Regions from separate parts of the Aliamphritea ceti genome, predicted to be linked through region 1. Evidence: riboswitches for the same ligand, from Rfam matches in the RefSeq annotation. Region 1 holds a riboswitch; the other holds the start of a gene.
What was found. Region 1 has a riboswitch for cobalamin ahead of OCU49_RS15310 (DUF4198 domain-containing protein). Riboswitches for the same ligand answer to the same signal wherever they lie in the genome.
Positions count from the first base shown of each region.

Region 2: it holds a riboswitch for cobalamin, as region 1 does, so the genes downstream of both, OCU49_RS13890 (SRPBCC family protein) here and OCU49_RS15310 (DUF4198 domain-containing protein) in region 1, are expected to answer to the same signal.

Region 1 covers NZ_AP025282.1:3,321,847-3,327,421, reverse strand. The annotation lists gene OCU49_RS15315 (methyl-accepting chemotaxis protein) at 101-1,957, shown strand; cobalamin riboswitch at 2,085-2,377, shown strand; gene OCU49_RS15310 (DUF4198 domain-containing protein) at 2,488-3,294, shown strand; gene cbiM (cobalt transporter CbiM) at 3,353-3,973, shown strand; gene OCU49_RS15300 (NikL family nickel/cobalt ECF transporter subunit) at 3,966-4,547, shown strand; gene cbiQ (cobalt ECF transporter T component CbiQ) at 4,569-5,351, shown strand; gene OCU49_RS15290 (energy-coupling factor ABC transporter ATP-binding protein) at 5,401-5,575, shown strand, end outside.
Region 2 covers NZ_AP025282.1:3,020,835-3,026,409, forward strand. The annotation lists gene OCU49_RS13885 (Rieske 2Fe-2S domain-containing protein) at 1-454, opposite strand, end outside; gene OCU49_RS13890 (SRPBCC family protein) at 481-1,656, opposite strand; cobalamin riboswitch at 1,808-1,952, opposite strand; gene OCU49_RS13895 (MATE family efflux transporter) at 2,147-3,535, opposite strand; gene OCU49_RS13900 (sensor histidine kinase) at 3,638-4,966, opposite strand; gene OCU49_RS13905 (response regulator) at 4,994-5,575, opposite strand, start outside.

The sequences.
Region 1 (5,575 bases):
ACTGATGTTTGCAGGAGTCTCTGAGCGCACCAGATCAAGTCTGGATCTGATTGTCAGTGAGGGCGGTCAGGAGACCAAATGTCTTGATGTGGAGTGTTGCATGACCATCAAAAACAAACTTATTTTACTGCTGGGTATTGTGCTGTTTTCTGTGGCGGCGCTATTTGGCTTGCTGATGTATTCCCTGGGCACATTAAATGAACTTCGCGAAAGCGAATCTCTGGTGGGGAAGCTGAAGCAGGATCAGCTGGCAATGGGGCAGCATGAGCTGGCGTTCGTGACGACATTGCAAGGCGCTTCAGAAACGGGTTTTATTGAGGCTAAATCACGTTTTAACGGCCATTTGTCCGAGGCGATGACGCAGCTTGATGCAGATGCCCAAAGTTCGTTGCAAGTACTGGGAAAGCATTTTGGTGAATATGGTGACAGCTTTGTAAAAGTTGCGGGTCTGTTAAAAACTATTGGTTTGAATGAAAAAGAAGGCTTGCGGGGTGGTTTGCGGGGAGCGGTTCATGCAGCGGAAAAAAATGTTGTCGCGATTAACAGTGATGCGCTTTATGTACGAATTTTGCAGCTACGCAGAAATGAGAAAGATTTTATTATCCGCTCAAATGAAAAATATCTGACGAAATTTACCGGCAACTTTGATAAGGCAATTGCTGTTTTGCGACAAGTGGATTTTAGTCAGGCGCAGCGCAAAGTGACAGTGGACTTACTGGATGATTATAAGCGTCAGTTTATTGCGCTTGTTCAGGCCCGTAAAGAATTAGGGCTAACGGCCGAATCCGGTTTGCGAGGGGTTATGCAGCAGCAGGCTCAGGATACTCAAACCACACTTGATCAGATTAATGTCGGTCTGCAGGCGCATGTTGCTGCTGAAGTATCCCGGGTACAGTTTTTAGCCGTAGGTATTATGATCGCTGTAGCTCTTATCGTAGGGGTAGCGGTTACACTCATTTCCCGCAGTATTCTGTTACCAATTTCTGCGTTGGCGACCTGTATGCAAAAAGTCAGTGCCAGCAAGGATATGACATTGCGATATGAAGGTGGCAATCGCGATGAGCTGGGTAAAATGGGAAGCGACTTTAATGCCATGATGGCTATCTTCCAGACGTTAATTGGTGATGTGGTAAAAGCAATTGGGCATTTGCAGTCGTCTTCGGAACAGTTGGCCAGCAGTGCTAACCGGGCGGCCTCTGATTTACAGAATGAACAGGATGAAGTTGTGCAAATTGCCAGTGCAGTCCACGAGATGGAAGCGGCTATGGCAGAAATTGCCGGCAATACTGAACAGACCTCTTCAACCGCACAAAACTCCCTGAGTCAGGCCGAACAAAGTAAAGCCAGTAATCATGAGTTAATCGACAGCATCCAGAGCCTTGCTGAGCAGGCTAGCGAGACTGATAGTGAGGTGCAGACGCTGAAAAAAGATAGCGAAGAAATTGGTTCAGTATTAGGGGTCATTAAATCCATTGCAGAGCAAACTAATTTGTTGGCTTTAAATGCTTCTATCGAAGCGGCCAGAGCCGGTGAGCAGGGCAGAGGGTTTGCAGTGGTTGCTGATGAAGTGAGGTCGCTGGCGGAGCGTACTCAGGCTTCGGCCAGTGAAATTGAAGGTATGATTACTCAATTGCAGGTCCGTACTAGCAGAGCTACCGAATTGATGGCGGTGAGCCTTAGCCGCAGTCAGCAGAGTGCTGAAAGGGCGGGAGAGAGTATTAATATGCTGGATGCGATTACATCAGATGCCGCGACCATTGTGGATATGACAGCTCAGGTTGCAGCTGCTACAGAAGAGCAAGCGACTGTGGCAGGTGAGATTAATCAGAATGTAGATAAAATCCGGCTGATTATTGATGATGCAAGTGCCCAGACGCAGTTAAATGTAGTTGCCAGTGACGAGGTGGCGGCTCAGGCCCAGCAGCTGAAGCTGGCAGTCGGCCAGTTTGTAACCTGAGATTGATTTTTTGTTTACTCTGAACAGCCGTCGTTTGGCGGCTGTTATTGCCCTTCTTAAGACCTTATTTTATTAAATTGCGACATTTATCCGGCGCTGATTGACAATCTTTGAGCGGTGCAGGTATTGTGCGTTTTCGTTACTGAGTTGCGTGTGCAAACACGCAGGGCAAAGCATTAAAAAATGCATTGCCCGGGAAGTTGGTGAGTTTAGATTTCGGTTGCTGCTGTTGTAATTGCCAAATTATGCAGCGCCAGTTCTGGCAATCCCAACACTGCCCCCGCAACGGTAAATCGATAAAACTGTTTCATTGGCCACCGCGAGCAAATGATTCCCGTGAATCAAAATTAGTGGGAAGGCGAAACAGGGGATGAAAATCCGTCGATGAGTCCGGATACCGACTTGGTAACTTGTTATAACTAGGTGTTGCGGAGGGCTTCACCGAGGCTTAGCGATGTTTCTTCCCACATCTGCTGTGCTGATTCCTCCCAACTCTGGCTGTTTATTTATTCAGACGGAGCAATTCAAACGTGTTCAATTTCAAGCAGTTATCTGCAGCTTTAGTGTTAGGTTCTTCCCTGGTAGCCGGTACGGCTCAGGCACATTTTCAGTTGGTTTATGCCCATGACTCTTTGCGTGAAAAGGGTGGTGAGGTGGTCTTGAAGATGCCATTTACTCATCCTGCTGCCAGCGGCCACGTGATGAAGATGGGTGAGCCTTTAGAATTCTATTCTGTCCGTAAGGGTAAAAAAACTGACCTGATGGATAAACTGGTACCAATTGAGTGGACCAGTGCTGTAGATACAGGCCCTGCGTACGAAGCAAAGGTACGCTTTCGTGGACTGGGCGATAATGTTTTCGTGATGACCCCAGAGCCTTACTACGAAGCTGAAGAAGATATTTACATTCAGCAGGTTACTAAGAACATCATCAATGTTGGCGGCTTGCCAACTGACTGGAACGAAGAGCTGGGTCTTAAAGCAGAGATCGTGCCTTTGACTAAACCGTACGCTATTTATGCTGGCGGTACCTTTACCGGTGTTGTTAAAAGCAATGGCGAGCCAGTTCCTTTCGCTGAAATCGAAGTTGAATACATGAACTACGAGCCGGATGTGAAAAATAATCGTTTCTCTGATCATGCAGAAATGACACCGCCAGCTGATGCATTTGTCACTATGACGATTTTTGCGGATGCCAACGGTACCTTTACATTCGGTATTCCAAAGTCTGGCCACTGGGGCTTTGCTGCTCTGGGAGTAGGTTCAGATACTGAATACAAAGGTAAAGAGTTGTCTCAGGACGCGGTTATCTGGGTTCAGGCTCACGATATTAAATAATCACTGAAGCCGGCAGTTCTGTTAAAGATCTACCGGTTTTACAGTTTCAGGAACAGCTATGCATATAGTAGATGGCGCGCTTTCCGAACCGGTTCTGGCCGGCGGAGCATTACTTGCGATTGCCGGTGTAGCATACGGTCTGAAGAAAATGGACTATGAGCACCTGCCTCAGGTAGGTGTTTTGTCCGCCGCATTCTTTATTGCTTCTTATATTCACTTGCCTATTGGTTTTTCCAGTGTTCATTTGATCCTCAACGGTCTGATTGGTTTGGCGCTGGGCTGGGCGGCGTTCCCTGCATTGCTGGTAGCGTTGATTCTGCAGGCGGTTTTCTTTGGCTTTGGTGGTTTCCTCGTATTAGGGGTCAATACCGTCAACATCGCCTTGCCTGCGGTCATGGTGTACTTCCTTTGCCGACATGGCATAGCCGCGTCTTCTCCAAAAGTAGCTGCTATTTGGGGAGCTATTGGAGGTGCGGGGGCTGTAGCAGTCACAACCGTGATGGTAGCAGGCTCTCTGGCGTTGTCTGGTGAAGCGTTCTGGCTGGCTGCGAAAGCAACGCTGATCGCACATATTCCGGTGATGTTAGTAGAAGGCTTTGTAACGGCCGCTGCTGTGCTGCTGATTCGTAAGGTTAAACCAGAATTTCTGCATCTCGCGGAGGATTGGGATAATGCGTAAGTTATTTGTATTGCTGGCAATGCTGTTTGCTTTGCCAGCCAGTGCTCACAATGTTGTGGGTGGTGTATATGCGATTGGCAGCACCATTGAAGGTGAAGCGGGTTTTTCAAACGGTGATATGGCCTCTGCCGGCACTAAGGTGATCGTGACAGATGCTGCTGGCAATGTATTGCTGGAAACAGAAACCGATGATGAAGGCTTCTTTACTATGGAAGCAACCACCCGGATTGATCATATCTTCCGGATGGAAATGGGAAGTGGCCATGTTTTGGAAATGACGCTGCCTGCAGAAGAATTGTCAGAATCTCTGGCCGGTGGTGATACTGCTGTAGCAGCTTCAGCCGCTAAGGCGTCAACAGGTTCTGCTGTGCAATACGACGAAGCTGCTATGCAGGGCATGATTGAGAAAGCCGTTGCTAAACAGGTTAAACCGCTGCGTAAAGAGTTACGTGCGTTCCAGGAGAAAGCAGGTTTACAGGATGTTCTTGGCGGTATCGGTTACATCTTCGGACTGTGCGGTATTGGAATGTGGTGGCGTCAGCGTAAGCAGGCGCAAGCTGCTCAGGCAGTCTGATTAAACGGCAAGGAGACAGATTTGCCACAAAATCTGGAACATAGCGGTACGTCCTGGAAAGGGCAGCAGCTGAAGCATCATAGCTCGGTGATCGATATTCTCGATCCTCGGGCGAGAGTTGCCGCGGCGGTGCTGTTTGCTTTCGCAGTTGTGCTGTCGCATAACTTTGCGGTACTTATTTTTGGGCTGGCCCTGGCACTGGTAGTGGCGGCGCTGGCCAAACTCAATTTTAAGCGCACTCTGCGACGTGTGATTGCTATGGATATGTTCATGATATTCCTGGTCATCATGTTGCCGTTTACGACGCCAGGTAAAGAAATGTTCAGCCTGTTTGGCTTTTCCGCCAGTGTCGAAGGTTTGCTGCATGCCTGCAAAATTGCACTGAAAGCAAATGCGGTTGTACTGGCGTTGCTAGGTTTAGTTGGCACGATGGGAGCTACAACTCTCGGGCACGCAATGGCACGCTTAAAAGTGCCGGAAAAGCTGGTCCACTTGCTGATGTTTACCGTGCGTTATCTGGACGTTATCGGTCAGGAATACAAACGTATGCGCCGGGCGATGCAGGCTCGTGCATTTGTGTTGCGCAGTAATATGCATACCTGGCGTTCCATGGGATATCTGGTAGGTATGTTACTGGTGCATTCGCTTGAGCGTTCTGAGCGAATTATGGCGGCAATGAAGTGTCGTGGGTATCAGGGTAAATTGTATTTGCTGGATAACATGGCAATGGTTCGTCATGACTATTACTTTATTGCCCTGACTGGCTTCTGTTTAGCCATTCTTGTTGGACTGAATTTTTATTAAGGCAGATGTTCAGGTTGGATGTCTGTTGTTACAAACTTGAGATAGAACTATGACAAACATGAATAAGACCGCATTACTTGAAGTCCGTGGTCTCAGCTATCGCTACCCGCGTCGGGGCGTTGTGCTGGATGCGGTTGATTTCAGTTTGCATAGTGGAGAACGCGTTGCGCTGACTGGCGCAAATGGTGCAGGCAAAACGACTCTGCTGCATTTGCTGATGGGTC
Region 2 (5,575 bases), 300 kb from region 1:
TCAGGTGTACAAAAACAAAACCATCATGTTCAGCAACCGCAAACTTCTTCAGCGGAAACTCATCAATGTTGATTTCATCCATCATGTTGCGGGCAAAAACCAGCTGGCCGTTCAGATCGTAAGTCCACTGATGATAAGGACACACCAAATTAGGCGCATTACCCTTATCCTGCTGGCAAACCCGTGAACCACGATGCCGACAGCTATTATTCAGGGCAACGATTTCAGCATCATTATTACGGACTAAAATAACCGGATAGTGACCAGCCTGAACCGTGATGTAGTCACCATTAGCAGGAATCTGGCTGCTATGGCTGGCAAAAATCCAGTCGCTGTACCACTGATCATGCAGTTCTGACTTAGAACTTTCATGGCTTTGGTAGATCAGCTCCTGAGTGTCATCAGTTCCGCTATTAGTACCACAAGGGCGGCTTGTCGTATTAGTTGTTGTCATTATTATATCTCTTACTGATGCGCTGCTTAGCTCAGACGTTCTTGCAAAGTGTTGGTGTACCATTCAACAAACTGGATAACACCGTCTTCCTGATTGACAGAATATGGGCCTGGTGCATACAGAGGAGAATTAATACCCCGCTGATTCTCTTCTACCAGATGCTTATCCTGCGCATTGGTGGCTTCCCATACTTCAAGTAATTCCGCCGGGTTGTAATCAACGCCTTCTTCAGCGTCGGCACGTACCATCCAGTGCGTGGTTACCAACGTCTTTTGTGGGCCCAGTGGCAGCGTCCGGAAAGAAATAACATGATCGCCCAGGAAATGATTCCAGGTATTCGGGTAATGGAACAGCACCAGCGCACCAACATTCGGCAGGCTTTCATCACACAGAGGCTTGGCCACTGCATCAGCACCGCTCATGGTGTAGCTGGTGAAGTCTTTCAGCAGAGGCATGCGGGCAACGCGGAAGTCACCTTTATCAGAAATTTTGAAACGGCTCGGTAAGCCTGCAGCTTCGCAACGCTCCCAATGATCAGACACCATCTCAGGCACTTCTCCACTTGGGCTCACACCTGTTACTGCCGGATCTTCCGGATAGGTGATGATCAGCTCAGGATGATTACTCAGGCAGTGATAACATTCGCGGTTGTTCTCAAATACCAGCTTCCAGTTACCTTCTTCGATAATGGATGACTGAGTAGCAATCTTCAGATTATCCATGCTGTGCGGTGCCATATATGGCTCAACAACACTGCTGAAAGTTGCGAAGTCTTCAGGCTCTTCTGCCAGACAGATGAACATATAGCTCTGCACAGAATTTAACGCGATAGCCTGTAGCTGTGCTTCTTCTTCGCCCAGTGACTGACCATCCAGCTGATACTGGATAGTTGCACCGCTGTCGCCCAAAGTTTGCTGATTACCGCTTTCTTCATTACACAGCGGATAACCACTAACCGGACAACGGTTATAAAAGGCTTGCAGGGAATCACCCTGGTTGATGATGACGACATTGTGCTCACCAAGTGGGAGCGTCATGTAATCGCCGGTATTGGCTAATTCGAAATCATGGCCGACAAATATCCAGTCTTTGTACCAGATATTTTCCAGGTCCATCTGATAAAGCGCAGGGTCGTTATAAAATTTGCCTGCCAGACTAAAATTCTTTGGCTTATCGGCAAGCTCAGTAAGTACGTGTTGCATAGGGCGCCTACACTAAAAAAAACAATAGCATCTAGGCGGCGAACAGAATGAATCATGACGGCTTCTTTCGGCAAGGGGTAACCCTGCAGCTAAGCCACAATTCATTTTTTGTTGTCCACCGCAACCTTATTCACCAGGCTCCATGCCTGGTATCCAGTTTGTTACTTAGGTGGGATCGGGCTAGAAACGACTCTTTATCAGAAGACGTTCTCACCGTTACGGGGATAGCAACAGAGTTTCACTGTTTTCACCAACCCGCCGCTTTTGGCGGCGTGTCCTAAGTGGCGCCAGTATCGCAAAAAAAATATTCGGTCATTGCACAAAAACGACCATTCCAGACCCAAAACAGCCGCTTAAAGGGTCGTAAGTCGCATAACAACAGGGTTAGAGTCGCAATTGGGATCGGCGAAAAGAAGAAAATCACACAGCAGGAAGCACGAATAAACGAAAAGCCTCTTAATATTCGTGCCGGTAGAATCTATAACAGAGTTTAAGCGCCAGCCAGCCAGCCCTTAGTACGCACCATACGGTACAAACGGCGTGACTGAAATAATGCACTGAGCAACACACCGCACATAAAGCCAGCCCAAAATCCAAACACGCCGTATTGCTCTCCCCAGATATCCGTCAGGCCTAAGCTGTAACCAAGCGGAAACCCTATTACCCAGTACGCAGTGAGCTGAATCACCATCGGCATGCGGGTATCCTGAAATCCACGCAATACCTGAATACACCAGACTTGCAGTGCATCGAAAAAGAAAAATAACGGTGCGAACACCAACATAGCAGCAGATAACGCGATAACAGTGGCATCCCGTACAAACAATGCTGGTACCTTTTGATGCCAGAACATAATCAGCAAACCGGACACCAGGCTGAAGACTACAATCATTCCCAGGCCCGCACTCAACTGCTGACTAACACCAGCAGTATCCTGACGACCAATGCTTTGCGAAGCCCGAATGGCGGTCGCCTGACCAATACAGAGCCCTACCATCAGCACCAGTGCTGCCACCTGAATAGTAATCTGATGTGCACCCATAGAGCTGACGCCCAGCGGTGCAATCAGTAGAGCTGATATATTGAAGTAGCCCTCTTCTGCCAGCAGCATCAAACCTATTGGCAAACCCAGGCCAAGTATTGCTTTGATACGCGCTACATCAATACCCGGCCAGCGTTTATAAAAACGGTAAGCTTTCAACTTAGGATGCTTCACCGCATAAACACAGAGTGCAATCGTCCACACAGCATATAAGGATGCCGAAGTAATCGCACAGCCCACACCACCCATTCCTTCAAAAGGCCCGATACCAAATACAAACACGTAATCAAGTAACAAATTCAGAGGCAAAATACACAAACTGCTCAGTGCGATAAAGCGGGTCAGACTGTGGCTTTCAAGCAAGTTCATAATCACGATGAACACGCCTATTGCCGGAAACCCCAAACCAATAATTTTCAGGTAGCCTTGCGCAATAGCAGTTTCAGCCTCACCTGCTCCCAGAGCCGGAAGCCAGCCCGGAATAATCCAGCTCAGTGCTGTCATCATGAAACCAAGACTGACTGACAAAATCAGCCCCTGCTGAATCTCTCCAACAACATTGTCTTTATCGTCTGCCCCATGGAACCGCGCCATACGGGGCAATACTGCGCCCAGTACGCCCACCATAAACAACACCAGAATCAGCCAGATATTACCGCCCATCGCCAGGCCGGCGAGATCTTGTGCACTGTATTGTCCGGCAACGATAGTGTCGATCACCTCCATACCAACCATGGCGATATGCGCAACCGCCAGTGGTACAGCAAGGTTTAAAATAGCTTTCGCTTCGTTACCGGCAGAAGGAGAAGAGACTGAGGAATATTGATTCTGATGCATTTTCCATAACCACAAAAAAACCGGCACAGATACATTGCCCGGTGAATAAGAGCATCAGCATAACAGAAAAAGCTGAATAATCATTCAGCTTAAGTTTGAAGTTTATTGCTCAGTAAAAGAACTGAAGCGGTAGCAAAAACTTACTCCGGTATCTCCCGGCAGTAATTCAATCTGACCTTTCAGCGACTGTACAATCAGGTTAAACACAATAGACATACCGAGCCCCGTGCCACCTTTGTTACGGGCAGTGGTATAAAACGGCTCGAATATTTTTTCCCTGCTTTCGGTATCAAGACCTTTACCGTTATCTGAATAATCAATCTGTACGGTACCGTCATCATGACTAAATCCCGTGATCAGAATATGATTATTTATGTCTTCCGCATCAAAGCCATGCCGGGCACTGTTCTCTATCAGATTATTCAGAACCTGCGCATGTACACCGGGTAAGGTACGTACCTCAAGATCCGCAGGTATTTCCAGATGCAGACTGATACGTTTTTTATTGAGTACGGCTTTCAATGTAGAAATCACATCCGAATAATAATCACTCAGGTTGATGGTTTCTTCTTCCAGAACATGCTGATCCGCAGCTGTACGCTTAAAACTGTCTATCAGATTTTTAGCATGATTAAGATTAAACTCCTGCAACCGTAACGACTCCCGTGTAGAAGAACAGTAGCTATCCATGTCTTCAATCGTCAGTGCCTGCGCTTCAACCTGGCGCAGGAAATCGTTGAATTTCTTTGCCATAAAACTGTGCGCGGTGATGGCAATTCCCAGTGGAGTATTAACTTCATGGGCAACCCCTGTTACCAGTCGGCCTAATGCCGCCATTTTCTCTGACTCAACAAGTTGCTGCTGAGCATCCTGAAGATTATCCAAAGTAGACGACAATTCCTGCGTGCGCTTACGAACCTGTTCTTCAAGGGTTTCATTCAGGCCTTCCAGTGATGACTCAAACCTGGCACGTTCAAGCTCCGCCGCTATCCGCCCTGAAAACACTTGAAACAGACCAGATATTAACTCCTGCTGTTCAGTAATATCGTGCTCATATAAAGCAGCTATCAGCCCCATAATCCGGCCTTTTGAATCCCGAATAGCGGTACCGATATAGCCTTCTATATTAAGGTCCGCCAGAAACTCATCTTCCGGATAGGTTTGCGCAACACCGCTGGGAAAGCAGGCAACCTTCTGACACATAACGTCTGAGCATGGTGTATCTTTTAACGGATATGAAAAGGTGTCACTAAGTTCACCTTTTGCCACCCACACCACAAGCTCTGCATTTTCATATGCTTCATCTGCTTCAGCAATATAGGTGTAATCCGCTTTCAGCACTTTATTCAGTTTGAGGGTAATCTTCTGAAGAAAATCCGCGCCATAGGCATTCGACGCATCTTCAATGATCTCTTTAATGTAATCTTCCATTACCTACTGCTCCACAACTGTCAGGTATTAATCCGGATACAGATCGCGGGTAGCGACCATTTCACCGAAAGATTCAAAAAACAGATCCACCAGTTGCGGATCAAACTTAATCCCGCGGTTGGCTGCAATAAAACTGCGAATATCATCTAACAACCAGGCATCTTTATAGCAACGCTTCGCCCCCAGGGCATCAAACACATCTACCAGCGCCATAATTCTGGCCTCAATTGGAATTTGTTCGCCTTTTAAGCCCAGCGGATAACCACTGCCATCCCAGTTTTCATGATGATAGTGCGCAATTCTTGAGCCCAACTGAGCCACGGGTAAATGACTTTTTGCCAACATGTTGCCGCCAATTTCTGCGTGACTTTGCATCACAGCCCACTCAGCCGGATCAAGTTTACCGGGCTTGCCTAAAATATTGTCTGGAATGGCAATTTTGCCAATATCATGCAACGGAGCTGCAGTCTTAATTGCGGTACAAAAACTTTCTGGTAGCCCTAACTTCTGAGCCAGCAGTTCGCTGAGAATAGCCACCCGTTTTACATGTGATCCGGTTTCCTTACTGCGTGCTTCAACAGCTTCTCCCACTATATACATCAGCTCCCG